Geomonas sp. RF6: one gene and its partner. The protein of the gene in region 1 binds, or shares a complex with, the protein of each later gene. Links are inferred from orthologs where the notes say so. Each region holds a gene or a part of one and is shown on either strand. Other genes may lie near its edges.

What was found.
Region 2: the proteins of rpsG (region 1) and tig are in contact, whole or in part, in a crystal structure (PDB 3GTY), measured with the Thermotoga maritima proteins. The link is inferred for Geomonas sp. RF6 from one-to-one orthologs. Residues at the interface, in WP_004081843.1 of Thermotoga maritima: Lys34, Lys52, Lys55, Glu59, Arg62, Gln63, Glu66, Asn67, Lys69, Val71, Arg95, Ala109, Lys110, Lys111, Gly112, Arg113, Pro114, Glu117, Glu121, Ile124, Ala125, Tyr127, Asn128, Asn129, Thr130, Gly131, Lys135, Asp139, Arg142, Met143; in WP_004081061.1 of Thermotoga maritima: Glu122, Val124, Val129, Leu130, Tyr133, Glu188, Gly259, Ile262, Tyr263, Glu266, Ser270, Glu273, Gln274, Glu277, Arg308, Gln311, Ile312, Ser315, Tyr316, Glu325, Arg329, Arg336, Leu363, Phe366, Trp367, Arg373, Leu377, Arg381, Leu384, Glu387.

What each region holds. Positions count from the first base shown.
Region 1 is NZ_CP087999.1:2,901,645-2,906,170, forward strand. The notes cover bases 1-2,725. They hold rpsG (30S ribosomal protein S7), read left to right. Parts: upstream 1-990; coding sequence 991-1,461; downstream 1,462-2,725. Other genes in these bases: rpoC (DNA-directed RNA polymerase subunit beta'), read left to right, coding at 1-431; rpsL (30S ribosomal protein S12), read left to right, coding at 596-967; fusA (elongation factor G), read left to right, coding at 1,500-2,725. Also shown: more of fusA, read left to right, coding at 2,726-3,578; tuf (elongation factor Tu), read left to right, coding at 3,609-4,526.
Region 2 is NZ_CP087999.1:341,990-358,226, reverse strand. What follows is about bases 1-2,885. They hold tig (trigger factor), read left to right. Parts: upstream 1-733; coding sequence 734-2,038; downstream 2,039-2,885. Other genes in these bases: clpX (ATP-dependent Clp protease ATP-binding subunit ClpX), read left to right, coding at 2,648-2,885; clpP (ATP-dependent Clp endopeptidase proteolytic subunit ClpP), read left to right, coding at 2,052-2,651; cydB (cytochrome d ubiquinol oxidase subunit II), read left to right, coding at 1-404. Outside these bases: more of clpX, read left to right, coding at 2,886-3,901; lon (endopeptidase La), read left to right, coding at 3,916-6,339; LPW11_RS01530 (HU family DNA-binding protein), read left to right, coding at 6,414-6,689; LPW11_RS01510 (polyprenol monophosphomannose synthase), read left to right, coding at 7,167-7,898; LPW11_RS01505 (hypothetical protein), read left to right, coding at 7,898-8,080; LPW11_RS01500 (type II secretion system F family protein), read left to right, coding at 8,188-9,396; LPW11_RS01495 (GspE/PulE family protein), read left to right, coding at 9,400-11,121; type IV pilus biogenesis protein PilM, read left to right, coding at 11,131-12,051; LPW11_RS01485 (PilN domain-containing protein), read left to right, coding at 12,048-12,584; type 4a pilus biogenesis protein PilO, read left to right, coding at 12,581-13,126; LPW11_RS01475 (type II secretion system protein PulP), read left to right, coding at 13,123-13,770; LPW11_RS01470 (tetratricopeptide repeat protein), read left to right, coding at 13,783-16,237. UniProt on the Bacillus subtilis protein: Involved in protein export. Acts as a chaperone by maintaining the newly synthesized protein in an open conformation. Functions as a peptidyl-prolyl cis-trans isomerase.

The DNA of each region.
Region 1 (4,526 bases):
TGCGCCAGATGCTGCGCAGGGTCCGCATCAAGGATGTGGGTGACACCTCTCTTCTCATCGACGACCAGATCGAACGGTACGTCTTCGAGGAAGAGAACGAGAAGGCCCTCGACAAGGGTGGCCGCCCGGCAACCGCGGAGTCGCTCCTCCTCGGTATCACGAAGGCCTCTCTCTCCACCGAGTCCTTCATTTCGGCCGCCTCCTTCCAGGAGACAACAAAAGTGTTGACACAGGCCTCGATAGAAGGTAAAGTTGACAGTCTTCGCGGTCTCAAGGAGAACGTGATCATGGGGCGGCTGATTCCGGCAGGTACCGGCCTCTCCCTCTACCGCAACATGAAGCTCGTTGCGGAAGAGCCGATCATCATACCGGAGCCGGTGCAGGAAGTGGAAGAACGAATAGAGGATGAGCCGGAGGCGCTGGAAGCGTAAGCGCCGCCGTTGAGATGGGGTGCCGGAGGCGCTGCAGATTGGCGCCGCCGGCACTTTTGTGAAAACATATTCAAATATGGCTTGACAACTGCGTCAAATGTTGTTATTTTCGTCGCTTCCGCAGGGGGACCCCCGGGAGTCAAGTTTAGCGTGAGAGGGTTTGTATGCCAACAATCAATCAGCTTATTCGTAACGGTCGGGAGTCTAAGGCGGAGAAATCCACTGCTCCGGCGCTCAGATGCTGCCCCCAGAAGAGAGGGGTGTGCACCAGGGTTTACACCACCACTCCCAAAAAGCCGAACTCCGCGCTGCGCAAGGTTGCCAGGGTGCGTCTCACCAACGGCGTCGAGGTCACTTCCTACATTCCGGGTGTAGGGCACAACCTGCAGGAGCACTCCGTGGTCCTGATCAGGGGTGGCAGGGTCAAGGACCTTCCGGGTGTTCGTTATCATATCGTGCGCGGCACGCTCGACTCCGTCGGCGTCAAGGGCAGGATGAAGAGTCGTTCCAAGTACGGTGCAAAAAGGCCCAAGTAAAACGCTAAAGTGAGAGGTTTTCGATGCCTAGAAGAAGAGAAGTTGCCAAGAGGGTGATCCTCCCGGATCCGAAGTATGGGGACCGCACGGTTGCCAAGCTCATCAATATAATCATGCTGGACGGCAAGAAGAGTACCGCAGAGCGTGCTCTGTACGGCGCGCTGGAGCTTGCTGCCTCCAAGGCCTCCGATGAGCCGGTCAAGGTGCTGAAGCGCTGCCTTGACAACATCAAGCCGATGCTCGAGGTGAAGTCGCGCAGGGTTGGTGGTTCCACGTACCAGGTGCCGGTCGAGGTGCGCCCCGAGCGCCGCATGTCTCTGGCAATGCGCTGGCTGGTGAAGTACTCCAACGCCAGGAGCGAGAAGACCGTTACCGACAAGCTTGCCGGTGAGATACTGGACGCCTACAACAACCGCGGCGCCGCAGTGAAGAAGCGTGAAGACACGCACAAGATGGCCGAGGCGAACAGGGCCTTTGCTCACTATCGCTGGTAGTCACCATACAGGATTGCAGCATTTCGGAGGTTTAGGCAGTGGCACGTCAGGTTAGTCTGGAAATGACCCGAAATATCGGGATAATGGCACATATAGACGCGGGAAAGACCACCACCACCGAGCGTATTCTCTACTACACGGGCGTCTCTCACAAGATCGGTGAGGTTCACGACGGCACTGCCACCATGGACTGGATGGAGCAGGAGCAGGAGCGTGGCATCACCATCACCTCCGCTGCAACCACCTGCATGTGGAAAGACCACCGTATCAACATCATCGACACCCCGGGTCACGTCGACTTCACCATCGAGGTGGAGCGTTCCCTGCGCGTGCTCGACGGTGCAGTAGCTGTTTTCTGCTCTGTTGGTGGCGTGGAGCCGCAGTCTGAGACCGTGTGGCGTCAGGCTGACAAGTACCGCGTACCCCGCATTGCCTTCGTCAACAAGATGGACCGTATCGGCGCGGACTTCTTCCGCGGCGTCTCCATGATCAAGGATCGCCTGAAGGCGAACCCTGTTCCGCTGCAGATCCCGATCGGTGCCGAAGAGAACTATAAAGGGGTTGTCGACCTCGTGGAGATGAGGGGAATCGTGTGGAACGACGAGTCCCTCGGTGCTCGCTACGACGTCATCGAGATCCCGGAAGAGCTGAAGGCCCAGGCGCAGGAGTACCGCGATCTTCTGATCGAGGAGATCTCCAGCCATGACGACGAGCTCATGGAGAAGTACCTCGGGGGCGAGGAGCTCACGAAGGAAGAGATCAAGTCCGCCATCAGGAAGTCGACGCTGGCGATCCAGATCTGCCCGGTTATCTGCGGTTCCTCCTTCAAGAACAAGGGGGTGCAGAACCTCCTCGACGCCGTTCTCGACTACCTCCCGGCTCCGACCGACATTCCGGCGATCCAGGGGATCGACGCGAACACCGAGGCACCGATCGAGCGTCACGCTTCTGACGACGAGCCGTTCTCCTCCCTCGCGTTCAAGATCATGACCGACCCGTACGTCGGGCAGCTTTGCTTCTTCCGTGTGTACTCCGGCGTCATGAACTCCGGCTCCTATGTGTACAACTCCACGAAGGGGAAGCGCGAGAGGATCGGCCGTATCCTGAAGATGCACGCCAACAAGCGTGAAGAGATCAAGGAAGTGTACGCAGGCGACATCGCTGCTGCCGTCGGTCTCAAATACACCACCACCGGCGATACCCTCTGCGCAGAAGACAGCGCGGTTATCCTCGAGTCGATCGAGTTCCCCGAGCCGGTCATCTCCATCGCCATCGAGCCGAAGACAAAGGCAGACCAGGAGAAGCTCGGCATCTCCCTCGCGAAGCTCGCCAGCGAGGACCCCTCCTTCCGCGTGAAGACGGACGAGGAGACCGGCCAGACAATCATCTCCGGCATGGGGGAGCTGCACCTCGAGATCATCGTCGACCGTCTCATGCGCGAGTTCAAGGTTGAGGCGAACGTCGGCAAGCCGCAGGTCGCCTACCGCGAGACCATCACCAAGAAGGTCAAGAGCGAAGGGAAGTTCGTGCGCCAGTCCGGCGGCCGCGGCCAGTTCGGCCACGTCTGGATCGAGATCGAGCCGCAGGAGCCCGGGAAAGGGTACGAGTTCGTCGACGCCATCAAGGGCGGCGTCGTTCCCCGCGAGTACATCCCGGCTGTCGACAAGGGTATCAAGGAAGCTCTCGATAACGGCGTCATGGCAGGGTACCCCGTCGTCGACGTCAAGGTCACCCTCATCGACGGTTCGTACCACGAGGTCGACTCCTCCGAGATGGCCTTCAAGATCGCGGGCTCCATGGGCTTCAAGGAAGGGTGCTCCAAGGCGTCGCCGTGCATCCTCGAGCCGATCATGTCCGTCGAGGTGGTTGTGCCGGAAGAGTACATGGGCGACGTCATCGGCGACCTGAACTCGCGCCGTGGCCGCATCATGGGTATGGAAGGACGCGCAGGCGCCCAGGTCGTCACCGCGATGGTGCCGCTGGCCCAGATGTTCGGCTACTCCACTGACCTTCGTTCCGCAACCCAGGGACGTGCAACCTACTCCATGACCTTTGACCACTACGAGCAGGTGCCCAAGTCGGTCGCTGATGAGATTGTCGCAAAGGTTAAAGGCTAACATTTAATACCTATCGAGGAGGACTCGGAAATGGCAAAGGCAAAATTCGAAAGAACCAAACCCCATGTGAACATAGGCACCATCGGCCACGTTGACCACGGTAAGACTACCCTTACCGCTGCCATCACGAAGGTTCTGGCAGGCAAGGGCCAGGCCGAGTTCAAGGCCTTTGACCAGATCGACAACGCTCCGGAAGAGCGTGAGCGCGGCATCACCATCGCCACCGCACACGTCGAGTACGAGACCGACAAGCGCCACTACGCACACGTCGACTGCCCGGGTCACGCCGACTACGTGAAGAACATGATCACCGGTGCTGCCCAGATGGACGGCGCTATCCTGGTTGTTTCCGCAGCTGACGGCCCGATGCCGCAGACCCGCGAGCACATCCTCCTTGCGCGTCAGGTCGGCGTCCCCTACATCGTCGTCTTCCTGAACAAGGCGGACATGGTGGACGACGAGGAGCTCCTCGAGCTCGTCGAGCTGGAAGTCCGCGAGCTTCTCTCCTCCTACGACTTTCCGGGGGACGATATCCCCATCGTGAAGGGTTCCGCCCTGAAAGGGCTCGAAGGGGACAAGGGGGAGCTCGGCGAGCAGGCGATCCTGGCTCTCATGGACGCAGTCGACTCCTACATCCCGGAGCCGCAGCGTGCTGTTGACCGTCCGTTCCTCATGCCGGTCGAGGACGTTTTCTCCATCTCCGGTCGTGGCACCGTCGCTACCGGCCGCGTCGAACGCGGTATCGTGAAGGTCGGCGAGGAGATCGAGATCGTCGGCATCAAGACCACCGCCAAGACGACCGTTACCGGCGTCGAGATGTTCAGGAAGCTTCTGGACGAGGGTCGTGCAGGGGACAACATCGGCGCGCTGCTGCGCGGCGTGAAGCGTGAGGACATCGAGCGCGGCCAGGTTCTGGCCAAGCCGGGCTCCATCACCCCGCACACCAAG
Region 2 (16,237 bases), 2.5 Mb from region 1 along the record:
TCCTCGGTCACAGCTACTTCGCCACGAAGCTCTACGACAACTTCATCTCGACCCCGCTTCTTGCAGTGGTGCCGGTCATTGCGGTACTCTCTTTGCTAGGGGCTGGGATCCTCCTCATGCGGGAGGCGCCGCTCGCGGCGTTTGCCCTATCGTGCCTGACGATCCTCGGGGTCGTCTTCACCGGAGTGATCGGGCTCTTCCCGAACCTGATCCCCTCCAGCATCGATCCCGCGGCGAGCCTCACGATCTTCAACAGCGCATCCTCCCCCTACACGCTGCGGATCATGACGGGGGTCGCCTTCATCTTCGTCCCGATCGTCATCGTCTACAAGATCTGGGCATACCGGGTCTTCCGCGGCAAGGTACGAGGCGCCGATCTTCTGGATGGGAGCGAGGCGTACTGAGGATGGTTAGAGGGGCGCTTCCGCATCGGAAAGCGGGGAAGCGGAAGCGCCCGATGGCTCCGTAGCGGCACCCGAGAGGGGTGCCGGACCCGCCTGGAGCAGAGTCAATTCTATGTTGACAACTTCCCTTCCCCTTTGTTATTTTACCGCTTTAATGCGTTCCGCCTGTGGTTGTCCCGGACGTTCTGCCGGTTTCCCAGCGCTGACCAGGATGCCTGTCCGTCCACCGTTTCCCAGAAATCCTTCAATGGTCCCACCTTCCAAAAACCAGCAGAAGCATTGCGGCAGTGAGCCTGCCATATAAAGCGCATACAAAGAGAGGGTACATAATGCAGATCAAAGTAGAAACGCTCAGCAGCATCAAGAAGAAGATCAACTTTGAGATTCCGGCGGAGCGCGTTTCCGATGAGATCACCAAGGCTTACACCGAGATCCGCAAGCACGCGGCGATAAAGGGATTCCGCAAGGGGAAGGTCCCCATGGAGCTCATCGAGAAAACCTACAGCGAGAAGATGGCCGAGGACGTGCTGAAGACGCTGGTGAACGATACCTACTTCCAGGCAGTGAACGACGAGGGGATCTCCCCCGTCTCCTTCCCCCTCATCGAGAGCGATACCCTCACCCCGGGTCAGCCTTTCAAGTACAGCGCCACCGTCGAGGTGTACCCGGCCGTCGAGCTGAAGGAGTACCAGGGGCTCGAGGTGAAGAAGGAAAAACTCGTCGTCGACGAGGCGGTCATCGATGCGCGCCTGAAGGAGATGCAAAACAGCCTCGCGCAGCTCGTGCCGGCAGCGGAAGGGCACAAGGCAGCGACCGGCGATTTCGTCGTCTTCGACTTCAAGGGGTTCATGGACGGCGTACCGTTCGAGGGTGGCGAGGCGGAGGACTTTCAGCTGGAGCTCGGCTCCGGGCGCTTCATCCCGGGCTTTGAGGAGCAGATGGTAGGCCTTGCCGCCGGCGACACCGCGGACCTTACCGTGAACTTCCCGGAGAACTACGGCGCGAGCCACCTGGCCGGTAAGCCGGCGACCTTCTCCATCACGGTGAAGGAGATCAAGGTGAAGGAGCTCCCGGAGCTCAACGACGAGTTTGCCAAAGGGTTTGGCGAGGAGTTCGAGACCCTCGACCAGCTGAAGGAGCGCCTGAAGGAGGTCCACGAGACCCAGGAGCGCCAGCGCGTCGAGAACGAGCTGAAGGACCGCGTGGTGCAGTCCCTCATCGAGAAGAATGACCTCGAGGTCCCGGAGGCGATGGTGGATCGCCACGTCGCCAACATGCTGGAGAACACGAAGAAGCGTCTCGCCTCCCAGCACATGTCGCTGGAGCAGGTAGGGCTCACCGAGGAAAGCTACAAGTCCCAGTTCAGGGAAAGCGCCAGGACCCAGGTGAAGGGCTCCCTTCTCCTTGAGGCCGTGGCGGAAAAGGAGGGTGTGCAGGTAACCGAGGCGGACATCGAAGCGAAGGCGGAGGAGATCGCCGGGCACACGAAGAAGGAAGCCGCATACTTCAAGAACCTCTACCTTACCAACCCCCGCGCCAAGGAAAACCTCATCGCGCAGATGAGGGAGGAGAAGGCGCTGGAGCTCCTCCTCGAAAAGGCAAAGGTCGAGGAAGTAGCGAAGGAAGAAATCTAAAGGAGCATATACCATGCTTGTACCGATAGTAGTGGAGCAGACCGGCAGGGGCGAGAGATCGTACGACATCTACTCCCGTCTTTTGAAGGACAGGATCATCTTCCTGGGAGGCGCCATCGACGACAACGTCTCCAATCTGGTGATCGCGCAGCTCCTTTTCCTGGAGGCGGAAGATCCGGACAAGGACATCCACCTGTACATCAACTCCCCGGGCGGGGTGGTGACGGCAGGGATGGCGATCTACGACACCATGCGCTACATAAAGGCGCCCGTCTCCACCATCTGCATCGGACAGGCAGCCTCCATGGGCGCGTTCCTTCTCTCCGGGGGGGAGCGCGGCAAGCGCTTCGCCCTCTCCAACGCCCGTATCATGATCCACCAGCCGATCGGGGGGTTCCAGGGGCAGGCAACCGACATCCACATCCATGCGAAGGAGATCCTGCGCATGAAGGAGAGCCTGAACAAGCTCCTCGCGGAGCACACCGGGCAGAGCGTGCAGAAGGTGGAGACCGATACCGAGCGCGACTACTTCATGTCTCCTGATGAAGCGAAGACGTATGGTATCATTGATGCCATAGTCACGAGGAACTTCGTGACGGGAGGTGCCAGGTGAGCAGAAGAGATGATCGCTCCGACACCCTGATTTGTTCCTTTTGCGGGAAGAGTCAGGAGGAGGTAAAGAAGCTCATCGCCGGGCCGACGGTTTACATTTGCGACGAGTGCATCGAACTTTGCAACGACATCATCGCTGAAGAGTCGAAGCTCGAGGAAGCCGCGGGCCCCGATGTAAAGAAGCTCCCCAAACCCCAGGAGATCAAGGAAGTCCTGGACGAGTACGTAATCGGGCAGAACAGGGCGAAGAAGGTGCTCGCCGTTGCGGTATATAACCACTACAAGCGCGTCGAGGCTGTCGTGAAGCCCGGGGACGTGGAGATGCAGAAGTCGAACATCCTTCTCCTCGGCCCGACCGGCTCCGGAAAGACGCTCCTTGCCCAGACCCTGGCGCGCATCCTGAAAGTCCCCTTCGCCATGGCCGACGCCACCAACCTCACCGAGGCGGGGTACGTGGGGGAGGACGTGGAGAACATCATCCTCACCCTCCTGCAGGCGGCGGACTACGACGTCGAGAAGGCGCAGAAGGGGATCATCTACATAGACGAGATCGACAAGATCGCGCGCAAATCCGACTCCCCCTCCATCACCCGCGACGTCTCCGGCGAGGGTGTGCAGCAGGCCCTCCTGAAGATCATCGAGGGGACGATCGCGAGCGTCCCGCCGAAAGGGGGGAGGAAGCACCCGCAGCAGGAGTTTTTGAAGGTGGATACTACGAATATCCTCTTCATCTGCGGCGGCGCCTTCCCGGGGCTCGATAACATCATCCAGCAAAGAATAGGTATAAAGACTCTCGGCTTCGGTGCCGATGTGAAGAAGAAAGTGGAGAAGAAGGCGGGCGAGCTCCTCGCGGGGGTGACCCCGGAGGATCTCCTGAAGTTCGGCTTCATCCCCGAGTTCGTCGGGCGTCTCCCGATGCTCGCGTCGCTGACCGAGCTCGACGAGGAGGCGATGGTGCAGATCCTCAAGGAGCCGAAGAACGCACTGATCAAGCAGTACCAGAAGCTCTTCGAGATGGAGCACGTGAAGCTCAAGTTCACCGACGGCTCCCTCATCGCCATCGCCCGCGAGGCGCTGAAGAGAAAGACGGGGGCCCGCGGGCTTCGCTCCATCCTTGAGAACGCCATGCTGGACATCATGTACGAGGTACCTTCCCAGGCGATGGTGAAGGAAGTGGTGATCAGCGAAGAGGTGATCTACAACAAGGAAAAACCGATCGTCGTGTACGAGAGCGTGGCGGAATCCGCCTGAAAGCACAGGTAATAATGACCGAAGCGAAAACAACGAAGGCAAGAAGGAGGAGGGGGAATCCGGAAAGGTTCCCTCTCTTTCCGTTAAGAGACATCGTAATTTTCCCCCACATGGTGATCCCCCTCTTCGTAGGGCGCGAGAAGTCGGTGGCAGCGCTGGAGGCGGCGATGGCGGAGAGCGGAAAGCTCATCCTGCTGGCCACCCAGAAAAACGCCAAGACCGAGGATCCGTCCCCCGCCGACATCTACCCGGTCGGTTGCCTCTGCCAGATCATCCAGCTCCTGAAGCTCCCGGACGGGACCGTGAAGGTCCTCGTGGAAGGTAAGCGTCGCGGCGAGATCGTCTCCTTCACCGAGGAGAGCTCCTACTTCGAGGTGGAGGTGCACTCCCTTCAAGAGCCCGCAGGGAAGGGGAGCGAGACGGAGGCGCTGAAGCGCGGCGTGCTCGCTTCCTTCGAGAACTACGTAAGTCTCACCAATGCGGTCCCTGCGGAGGTCGTGCAGTCCGTCTCCGGGCTCTCCGACCCCTCCCGCCTCGCCGATACCATCGCACCGCACCTCAATCTGAAGGTCCTGGAAAAGCAGGAGCTTCTCGCTCTCGTTTCGCCCGCAAAGAGGATGGAACGGCTTCTGGCCCTCATGGAGGCGGAGATCGAGATCCTGCAGATCGAGAAGAAGATCCATGCCCGCGTCAAGAAGCAGATGGAGAAGACGCAGAAGGACTACTATCTCAACGAGCAGATCAGGGCGATCCAGAAAGAGCTCGGGGCGAAGGACGAGTCGAAGCAGGAGCTGCGAGCCCTCGAGCAGAAGGTCGCGAAGCTGAAGCTCTCGGAGGAGGCGCGGGAGAAGGCCCTCTCCGAGATAAAGAAACTGAAGTTCATGTCCCCCATGTCGGCGGAGGCCGCGGTGGTGCGAAACTACCTCGACTGGCTGCTGGCGCTCCCCTGGGGGGTGTGCACCGAGGAGAGCCACGACCTCGCCGCGGCGCAGGCCCGCCTCGACGCGGACCATTACGGGCTCGAGAAGGTGAAGGAGAGGGTGCTGGAGTACCTGTGCATCAACTCCCTCGCCGAGGGGCTGAAAGGGCCGATCCTTTGTCTCGTAGGGCCCCCGGGGGTGGGGAAGACCTCGCTTGCCCGTTCCGTCGCGGAGGCGACGGGGAGGACCTTCGTGAAGGTCTCTCTCGGAGGGGTGCGCGACGAGGCCGAGATCCGCGGCCACCGGCGCACCTACGTCGGCGCCATGCCCGGAAAGATCATCCAGTCGCTGAAGAAGTGCGGCAGCTCCAACCCCGTCTTCCTTCTCGACGAGATCGACAAGATGACCACCGATTTCCGTGGCGACCCCGCCTCGGCTCTCCTGGAGGTCCTCGACCCGGAGCAGAACACCTCCTTTAACGACCATTTCCTCGACCTGGATTACGACCTTTCGAAGGTCATGTTCATCACCACGGCGAACTCGGTGCACACGATCCCCCGTCCGCTCCTTGACCGCATGGAGCTCGTCCGTCTCGAGGGGTACACGGAACTCGAGAAGCTGGCGATCGCCCGGCAGTACCTGGTGCCGAAACAGCTGAAGCAAAACGGGATGGCGGGGAAGGGGATCTCCTTTTCGGAGCCGTCCCTTCTGGAGATCATCCGGCACTACACGAAGGAGGCGGGGGTGCGCTCCCTGGAGCGGGAGATCGGTGCCGTCTGCCGCAAGGTAGCCTTCGCCGCCGCGAAGGGTGGGAAGCTGAAGCGCAGCGTGACGCCGAAGCAGGTGCACGACCACCTCGGCGCTCCCCGCTACCGTTTCGGGACCGCGCAGGAGAAGGATTCTGTGGGGCTGGTGACCGGGCTCGCCTGGACCGAGGTGGGAGGGGAGCTCCTGAACATCGAGGTCGTGGCCGTGCCGGGGAAGGGGAAGCTCACCGTCACAGGGAAGCTCGGCGAGGTCATGCAGGAGTCGGCGCAGGCGGCACTCACCTACGTGCGCAGCCGCGCCGAGATCCTCGGATTTTCCCGCGACTTCTACCAGCAGCTCGATATCCACATCCACGTCCCGGAAGGGGCGATACCGAAGGATGGTCCCTCTGCAGGGATCGCCATGGCGTGCGCCCTCACCTCTGCACTCGCCAGAAGGCCGGTGCGGCGCGACATCGCCATGACAGGCGAGGTGACGCTGCGCGGCAGCGTACTTCCGATCGGAGGGCTGAAGGAGAAACTTCTCGCCGCCGCCCGCGGGGGGATCACCACCGTTCTCCTGCCGCCCGACAACGAGCGGGATCTGGCGGAGGTGCCGCAGGAGATCGTGGCGGGGCTCACGGTGCACCTTGTCGGGCACATGGACGAAGTCCTCTCCCTCGCGCTCCTTGCGGAGGTCCCTGTGCACACCCAGGGGGTGTACGGAGAGGGGGCGTCCCTTGCCGGAGATAATTCGCGGGCGACCCACTAAAAATGATTGACACCGTCGCGAGGCTTCTGCTATAAGATGGCTTCACTTTGCGATGCAGTGCTAGGAGGCGCTAGATGAACAAGTCTGAGCTGATAAACGCCATTGCCGAAGGCGCAGATATAACGAAGGCAGAAGCGGACAAGTGTCTCAAAGGCATCGTCGATGCACTCACCGAGTGCCTCGCCAAGGGGGACAAGCTTACCCTCGTCGGCTTCGGCACCTTCAGCGTCGCGGAGCGCGGCGCACGCACCGGGAAGAATCCGCAGACCGGTGAGAAGATTGATATTCCTGCCTCGGTCACCCCGAGGTTTAAGCCCGGTAACACCCTGAAGGCTCTCCTCAACGAGTAGTCTCCCGGAATAAACGCTACAAGGGGTTGTAGCTCAGTCGGTTAGAGTGCCAGCCTGTCACGCTGGAAGTCGCGGGTTCGAGCCCCGTCAACCCCGCCATTATTTCTTCAGGGCGAATAGCTCAGCTGGGAGAGCGCCAGCCTTACAAGCTGGATGTCGGGGGTTCGATCCCCTCTTCGCCCACCATTTTACGGAAGTACCAGGCGCCGACGCGCCGTTGCAGTACTAATAGCAGGGGGTTGTAGCTCAGTCGGTTAGAGTGCCAGCCTGTCACGCTGGAAGTCGCGGGTTCGAGCCCCGTCAACCCCGCCATTACAAGAAAGACCGTCCGAAAGGATGGTCTTTTTTTGTGCCCGCGCTCCCCCTTTGACTTGACTTGTTCCAGGCGAATCGTTTATGCTCCTCGCGTCCCGGGGGAGCGCGGCTCCCGCCGGGTGGTCATCCCCTTCGAAGCGCCGAAAGAGAGTACCGTATCCTGTGAAACCTGTCGTAGTAATCCCCACCTATAACGAGCGCGACAACCTCGAGCGGCTCGCCAGACAGATCCTGGCGCTGGACGAGCGCGTCCATCTTCTCATCGTAGACGACAACTCCCCCGACGGCACCGGAGAGCTCGCGGACGCCCTGGCGCGCGAGTCCGCGCGGGTGCGCGTCCTGCACCGCAGCGGGAAACTCGGGCTCGGCTCCGCCTACCGGGAGGGGTTCCGGGTGGCTCTCGACTGGGGGGCCGATGTCGTGGTGGAGATGGATGCTGACTTCTCCCACGACCCGGCGGTCCTCCCCCTCTTTTTCGAAAAGATGGCGGAGTACGACCTGGTGATCGGATCACGCTACCTGAACGGCGTCAGCGTGGTGAACTGGCCGCTGCGCCGCCTCATGCTGAGCTACTTCGCCTCCGTCTATACCCGGGCGATCACCGGGCTCTCCATCTCCGACTGCACGAGCGGCTTCAAGTGCTTCAGTCGGAAGGTCCTGGAGTCGATCGACCTCTCCCGGGTGCGCTCCGACGGCTACTCCTTCCAGATCGAGATGAACTACCGCTGCGTGGAGCGCGGCTTCAAGGTCGGGGAGGTGCCGATCATCTTCATCGACCGGCACGCCGGTACCTCGAAGATGTCGAAGCGGATCGTGCGCGAGGCGGTGCTCATGGTATGGAAGCTGAAGCTCGGGACGGTCTGCAGGAGACTGTGCCCGGCGGGGGGGGGCTGATGGGCGGAGTCTGGAAAATCGTCTGCATCGCAGGGGTATGGGGGTGGATCGCCGCCACCATCGGCCTCATTCTGAAGGGGTTCCCCGCGCGCGGGGTCTTCGCAGGGCGCGCGGCACTCCCCTGGGGGGTTGCCATGATCGTCTCCTTCGCCCTCTGGCTCCTCGGCATGGCCAACGCCTGAGGAGGGCGACCGAAGCACTCCCCCCACCCGCAGCGCCGCGACAGGCGCGAAATTCCTTCCCCTTTTGTATTTTCTTTCCCCACCTTTTGTGGTAATGATTAGAACTTATGTCTGTCTTCAACTGCAAAATAGGGAGCGCCGACGGCAAGATCATCGAACGCGAGTTCGATGCGGCGAATGCGACACTGCTCAGGCAGAGCCTGGAGGAGCAGGGGTTCGTCGTGTTCGAGGTGCGCCGCAAGCCCCTGCAGTTTCTCCTGGAGAGCGCGACGGTGCGCAAGAAGGTCAGCAACAAGGACCTCCTCATGTTCAACCAGGAGCTCCTGGTCCTCCTGAAGGCGGGGCTGCCGATCATCCAGGCGCTCGACACGATCCTTGAGAGCGGCGGAAAGGGGCGCCTGTACGAGGTCCTGGCCATCATCCGGGAGGACGTGAAGGGGGGGATGGCCTTCTCCAGCGCCTTCGAGCGCCACCCGAGGGTCTTTCCCCACCTGTACATCGCCTCCATCCAGGCGGGGGAGAGGACCGGCGACCTGCCGCAAACCCTCAGGCGCTACGTCGCCTTCCTGAAAAGGACAGAAGGGTTCAAGGGGAAGGTTATTTCCGCCCTCATCTACCCGGCGATCCTCGTCACCGTCGCCGTCCTCGCGGTGGGGATGCTCCTTGTGTACGTCGTGCCGACCTTCAGCCAGATCTACGCGGACTCGGGGAACGCGCTCCCCCTCCCGACGCAGATGCTGATAAACTTCACCGGCGTCCTCAGGCGCTATCTCCCGATCTTCATCGCCTGTGCCGTCGTCGGTTACATCTTCTTCAAGCGCTGGAGCCGCACGGAGGCGGGGCGCTTCGCCGTCGACCGCTTCAAGATCAGTACCCCCTTCCTGGGGACGATCTTTCTGCGCTATTCCGTTGCGGGGTTCACCCGCACCCTTGCGACCGTTCTCGGGAGCGGCATCCCGATCGTGGAGTCGTTGCGCATGTCGGTCGGCACCCTGAACAACCGGGTCCTGGAGCGAAACCTCCTGGAGGCCGTCGTGCGGGTCGAGGAGGGGAGCCGCCTCTCCGCCGCCATCGAGGGTGCGCGCATCATGCCGCCGCTGGCCCTGCGCATGCTTACAGTCGGCGAGACCACGGGGGCCCTGGAGCAGATGCTCTCCGACATATCGGATTACTTCGAGGAGGAGATCGACCGCAACCTCCACATCCTCACCACCGCCGTTGAGCCGGCCATCATGATCGTCATGGGGGGCGTCATCGGCGCCATCATCATCACCATGTATTTACCGATCTTCAAGATCGCCGGGAACGTGGGGTAGCAGATGCTTAAACCGTTTCGCAAAAGAAAACTCGGCGAAATCCTCATGGAGATGGAAGCGCTCACTCCGGACCAGCTCGCGTACGCACTGGACCGCCAGCGCGCCACCGGGGAGAGGCTGGGGGCGATCTGCCTGAGCGACGGGCTGATCAGCGACATCGTCCTCGCCCGCGCCCTCGCCGAGCAGTTCGGACTCGAGTTCGCCGACCTGAAGGGGTTCCGCCCGGACGAGGAGGTGTTCAACTCGGTCCCTCCCGATTCGATGTACCGCTTCCACTTCGTGCCGCTGGAACTGGACGGCGAGACGATGGTGGTGGCGATCCCCGATCCTACCGACGTCCTCACCCTGGACGAGATGTCCCTTCTCCTGGAGCGCCCCCTGCGCCTGAAGGTCGCCGCGGAAGGGGAGATCACCTACCACCTGAAGCGCGGGGAGGGGACGAGTCGCGTGCTGAAGGAAGTCTCCGAAGACTTCATGCTTCAGCTGGTGACGGAGACGGAGAAGGGGGAGGAGATCCTCTCGGTGGAGACGGTCTCCGCCGATACGAGCCCCATCATCAAGCTCGTGAACTCCACCGTGCTGGACGCCCTCACCAGGCGCGCCAGCGACATCCATATCGAGACCGCCTCGGAAGGGGTGATCATAAAGTACAGGATCGACGGCGTCCTCTACCAGGCGACCGATCCGATCGACAGCCACTTCCAGGGCCCCCTCATCTCCCGCCTGAAGGTCATGAGCGAGCTCGACATCTCCGAGCGCCGCATCCCGCAGGACGGCCGCTTCAAGGTCCGCATCAGCGGCAAGTCCATCGACTTCCGCGTCTCCATCATGCCGAGCGCCTTCGGCGAGGACGCGGTCATCCGTATCCTCGACAAGGAGAGTATCGCCACCGACCTGAAGGGTCTCACCCTGGAGACGCTCGGGATGGAGGCGGCGGAGGTGAAGCGCTTCCGCAAGATGATAAAGGAACCGTACGGCATGGTCCTCGTCACCGGCCCGACCGGCTCCGGAAAGACCACGACGCTGTACGGCGCGCTCACCGAGATCCACACCGGGCAGGAGAAGATCATCACCATCGAGGATCCGGTGGAGTACGTGCTCTCCGGCGTCACCCAGATCCCGGTGAACGAGAAGAAGGGGCTCACCTTCGCCCGCGGCCTGCGCTCCATCCTGCGCCACGACCCGGACAAGATCATGGTGGGGGAGATAAGGGACTCGGAGACCGCCCAGATCGCGGTGCAGTCCGCCCTTACCGGCCACCTCGTCTTCACCACGGTGCACGCGAACAACGTCTTCGACGTCATCGGGCGATTCACCCACATGGGGATAGACCCGTACAACTTCGTGGCCTCCCTTAACTGCGTCATGGCCCAGCGCCTGGTGCGCCGCATCTGCCCTGCCTGCAAGAGGGCGACCCGGGTTTCCGACGAGGCACTCCTGGAGAGCGCCATCGATCCGGAACGGACGCGCGGCGTGACGCTCTACGAGGCGGTCGGCTGCGACGAGTGCAACGGGAACGGGTACCGCGGGCGTTCCGCCATCGTGGAGCTCCTCGATCTGAACGACGAGATCAGGGAGCTCATCATCACCAAGGCCCCGATCGCGGCGCTAAAGAAGGCGGCGCGCGAGGCGGGGACGAGTTTCCTGCGGGAGAGCGCCGTGCGCAAGGTTCTCGCCGGGGAGACCACCATCAGGGAAATCAACCGAGTCACCTTCGTGGAGTAGGGGATAGCGATGCTTTTTGCCAAGAGAGGAGTGGGGCTGGAGCTTGCCCCGGACGGCCTGAAGCTTGCCCTTGCGGGGGGAAGCGCCCGTGCGCTGAAGGTGGAGGGGTACCAGACGGCTCCCTTCCCGGAAGGGACGCTGCGCCTCTCGCGCCGGGAGCCGAATGTGCTGAACCCGCAAGCCTTCGTCTCCGCCGTGCGGGAGGGGTACCTGAAGCTTCTGGCCAGGGGGAAGTCCGTCTCGGTCTCCCTCCCGGACGCGGTGGGGCGCGTCCTCCTGCTCGATCTGGAAGCGCGCTTCAAGAGCCGGGAGGAGGGGCTGGACATCATCCGCTGGAAGCTCAAGAAGAACTTCCCGATGGAGATAAGCTCCATGCACCTCGACTACCAGACGCTGCACCAGACGGAGTCCGGCGCGGTGTCGCTCCTTGTCTCCCTCATCAGCAGGGATATCATCACCCAGTACGAGGAACTTCTCCTTCTGGCCGGCGTGGAGCCGCGCTTCATCGATTTCACCTCGTTCAACCTGTACCGGCTCTTTGCGCACCGGCTGGAGATGGCGGAGAACCTCGCCTTCGTGACCTTCTACGGCGGGTCGCTGAGCATGCTCATCTTCTATGCCGGCGAGCTCTGTTTCTACCGCAACAAGGAACTCGCCAGCGATGCCGCCTCGCTGTACCGCGAGGTTAACAGCTCCTTCCTCGTGTACAAGGACAAGTTCCCGGGGCGCCCGGTGAACGACGTCTTCTGCATGGCAGGTCCCGCGGAGGCGGAGGCATTTCGCGTCCTCGTCTCCGAGGCGAGCGGGATCGAGCCGGTCCTTCTCGACGTGGAGCGCCTGACGAGCTCCGGCAGCGGCTTCTCCGCGGAGCGCGCGACGCTGCACACCCTGTGCGGTGCGCTCGGCGCGGCGGCAAGGAGCCTGTCATGAGAGTAAAGATAAACCTCGCCACCAGGCGCTACGTGAACACGAGGGGGGTGAACGGGGCGATTGCCGCGGCGATCCTCATTCTCCTTGCAGCCCTCCTTTTCCAGATCCAGGATGCCGCCTTCCGCGCCGGCGAGATAAAGCGGCTGAAGGGGGCGACCGAGGCCGCGGCGGCGAAATCGGGGCGGACACCGCAGGTAAGCGAGCAGCAGTATCGCGCCCTCACGACCCAGATCGATGCCGCGAACAAGATCCTGTCGCTCAAGTCGGTGCAGTGGATTCCCCTCCTGGACCAGCTGGAGGCGGTCGTCCCCGAGGGGGTCGCGCTGAGTTCGGTCGAGCCCGAGGTGAAGTCGAACACGGTGAAGGTCGGCGGGGTCAGCCGCTCCTTCTCGCAGTTGCGCACCCTCCTGGAGAATCTCGAGCGTTCCAGCTATTTTTCGGAGGTGTACCTCTTGACCCAACAGCAGACCAAGGTAGGGTTGACGCAGCGCGGGGTGACCTTCACCCTGACCGCGAAGGTGAAGCAGCCATGAACCCGGAGCTCCTACGTGAAATGGTGCGCGGCAGCCGCTACTTCCTGATCGCCCTCCTGGTGGTGGCGCTCCTGGACGCCGCCCTCTACGGCTACCGCACCCTCTCCCAGGAACCGGAGCTGGAGAAGATGCAGGCGGCCTACTTCTCCACCAGGGCCGCCGGGGGGGACCGCGCCTCCGACCGGACGGTAGCCTACCAGAGCTCGCAGCGCGATCTCGCCATATTCCAGGAGCGGCTGATCCCGAAGAGGGACTTCGCGCGCTTCCTGGAGGACCTCTTCGCCCTCGCGGAGAAGCGCTCCCTTCAGCTCAAGACCATCGGCTACCGGCCGGGAACGGACAAGGGGCCGATAGTCTCCTACGGGATCGCGCTCACCGTGACCGGGACGTACCCGGCGCTGAAGGGGCTGATCGGGGACCTCTCCCGCTACCCGCAGATGGTGACGCTCAATACCGTCTCCCTCAGAAGCACCAGCAATACCGAGAAGGTGGTGGACCTCCAGATCCAGATGACTGCTTTCCTGAAGACGGAGGGGGCATGAACCGCAAGAAGCAGATCCTGGCGATCCTCCTCGTCGTATTCGCCGGCGCCATCATCTACAGCGTCGTGCGCTTCCCGAAACAGCAACGAATCGGCAGCGTGCCCCCGCGCCCCGCCCCCCAGCCGGCACGCAGACCCGCTCCGGCCGCAGCACCGGCCCGCCCCGCCCCTGCGGGACGAGGGGAGCGCCTGCACCTGGAGGTCCTGAACCGCGAGGGGGGTAGTACCACGGTGCGCCGCGACCTCTTTGCCCCCATCTTCAGGGACGAGGTGAAGTCCGCGCCATTCAAGCCGCTGCCCCCTCCGCCGAAGCCGCTTCCCCTGCCGCCGAAGTCTCAGCTGCCGGAGCAGCCGCAGGCCCAGCCGCAGCAGGCGCCCCCTCCGGGGCCTCCTCCGCCCCCTCCCATGCCGAACTTCACCTTCCTCGGCTTCCTGAAGAAGGGTGGGGAGCAGCGGGTTTTCATCTCCAGTGAAAAGGAGATATACGTCGTTAAGAAGGGATCGATCATAGCGGGGAATTACGAGGTAACCAATCTCACTGACGACGCCATCACCATCGCCTCCCGCAGCGGGGCGGGTGAAGTCGTGATCCCGCTCGTGGAGCACCGGGGGCTGACCCCGCGAGGCGGGAGAAGGGCACCGTAAGGAGTAACTGTCATGCATCATATGAAATCGATTACCCTGGGGCTCCTGGCCGCGCTCGCGCTGTCCGGGTGCGCAGGAGGGAAGTCCGCTTTTAGCAAGGCGGAAAAGCTGGAAAAGGACGGGAATCTGGATGAGGCGGTGGTGAAGTACGCCGAGGTCGCCTCGCAGCATCCGGAGGTCGGCGAGTACCGTGTCCGGTTCCTGCACGCGAGCGAGAAGGCGGCCGAGGCGCACTTCAAGAAGGGTGAGGCGCTCTTCGCGGCGAAGAACTACGAGGGGGCGCTGCGCGAGTACCAGACCGCCGGCGCCATCGACCCCTCCTTCGGACAGGCGCGCCAGCAGGCGGACCGCGCCCTCAAGCTGAGGAACGCGCAGACGTACTTCAACGAAGGGGTGGAGTTCGAGAAGAACCGCAAGCCGCGCGAGGCGCTGAACTCCTACCGGCACGCCCTGGAGTTCGACCCGGCGGGGAAAGAGATCAAGGAGGCGCTCGAACGTCTCGTGCAGACGAAGCGCCCGAAGCTGGACGGTTTCGACCTGAACCTGAAGTCGACGAAGCCGATCACCCTGAAGTTCAAGGATGCGAAGCTCAAGGAGATCTTCTCCATCCTGACGCAGCTCTCGGGGATCAACTTCATCTTTGACGACACCGTAAAGGACGTAAACGTCTCCCTCTTCCTGGAGAACGCGACCTTCCAGCAGGCGATGGAGATCATCTGCGGGGTGAACAAGCTCGGGAAGAAGGTCCTGAACGAGAGCACCATCATCGTCTACCCGAAGACCCCGGACAAGAACAAGCAGTACGAGGAGCTGGTGGTCCAGACCTTCTACCTGAACAAGCTCGACGCAAAAAAGGCGGTGAACCTGATCCGCACCATGCTGACGGTGAAGAAGATCTACGTGAACGAGGAGATGAACGCGCTGGTGATCCGCGACACCCCGGACGTCATAGACGTGGCGCGCAGGATAATAGAGGCGAATGACGTCCCCGACGCCGAGGTGCTCCTCGAGGTTGAGGTGTTCGAGATCGCGAAGAAGAACGAGGAGGCTTTCGGTCTCGCCCTCTCCCGCTACGCCGTCTCCGCGGTCGCCACGAACCCGAACGGCCAGGTCATGGTGGACAGCCTGAGCTCGTCGTCGAGTTCCACCTCCAACGGGGGTACGTCCTCCACGGTCGGTCCGCAGAACCTGCTGAACTTCTTCTCCTACCAGGGGTACAACGGCTACCTGACCGTGCCGAACGCGACCTTCAACTTCGGGAAGACCCTTGCCAACGGGGAAACCCTTTCCAATCCGAAGATCCGGGTGAAGAACCGCGAGAAGGCGAAGTTCAACGTCGGCACCAGGGTCCCGATCACCACCACCTCCTCCCCGTCCGGCGGCGGGGTGAGCGTGAACGTGCAGTACGTCGACGTCGGCGTGAAGGTGAATGCCGAGCCGACGATCCAGCTCAACAACGAGGTTTCCATCAAGCTCGGGCTTGAGGTAAGCTCCATACTGCAGAGGGATACTGTCGGCACCGACCAGGCGACCACCGTCGTCACCATCGGCACGAGGAACCTGGACACGGTCCTCTCCCTGAAGGACGGGGAGACGAGCATCATCGGGGGGCTGATCCAGAACATCAAGAACGACAGCAAGGACAAGATATCCTTCCTGGGGGACATCCCGCTCATCGGGTCGCTCCTTACCAACACCAACAAGTCGAACGACAAGACCGAGCTCATGCTGGCGATCACCCCGCGCATCGTGCGCGCCGTGACCGTGCCGGAGGGTGACGTGGCCTCCTTCTGGTCCGGCCGCGAGGACGATCCCTCCTCCAACAAGCCGTACGCCTCCTTCGTCCAGGAACCTGAGCTCCCTGCCGCACCGGAGGCTGCTGAGACTGCGGCGGCGCCGGCGAAGCGGCCGGCGGCGAGGGGGGGCCAGGCGGCGCCGGCACCGGCAGCAGCAGCTGCGCCCCAGGGCGCTCCTGCAGCGGCTCCGGCACCCCCTGCTCCGGCACCCGGGCAGCCGGTCCAGCCGGTCCAGCCGGTCCAGGCGGCCCAGCAGCCAGCGATCCAGCAGCCGGCGATCCAGCAGCCTCCCGCCGCGCCGCCCGTCGCTCCGCAGCCGGCAGCTCCCGCTACTGCGCAGCCCGCCGTGGCGGCGCAGGCCCCGGCATCTGCACCGGGAGCCGCGGGGCAGGGAGCAGGGAAGATTTTCTTGAACCTGCAGGCTCCGGCGTCGGTGCGGGCAAAGGAGAACTTTACAGTGCAGGTCTCTGAGACCGGTGCGAAGAATCTGGCGAACGTAGTCTTCACCGTGGTATATGATCCGAAGCTCCTCGAAGTAGTAGAACAACGGGAGGGGACGCTTCTGAAGAGCGGCGGCGCCACCAACTTCCAGGCATACCCCGACAAGAAGAGGGGGGAAGTGTGGGTCTCGCTGTCGCGCGCCGGGGCGGGCCCCGGGGTCGAGGGTGCCG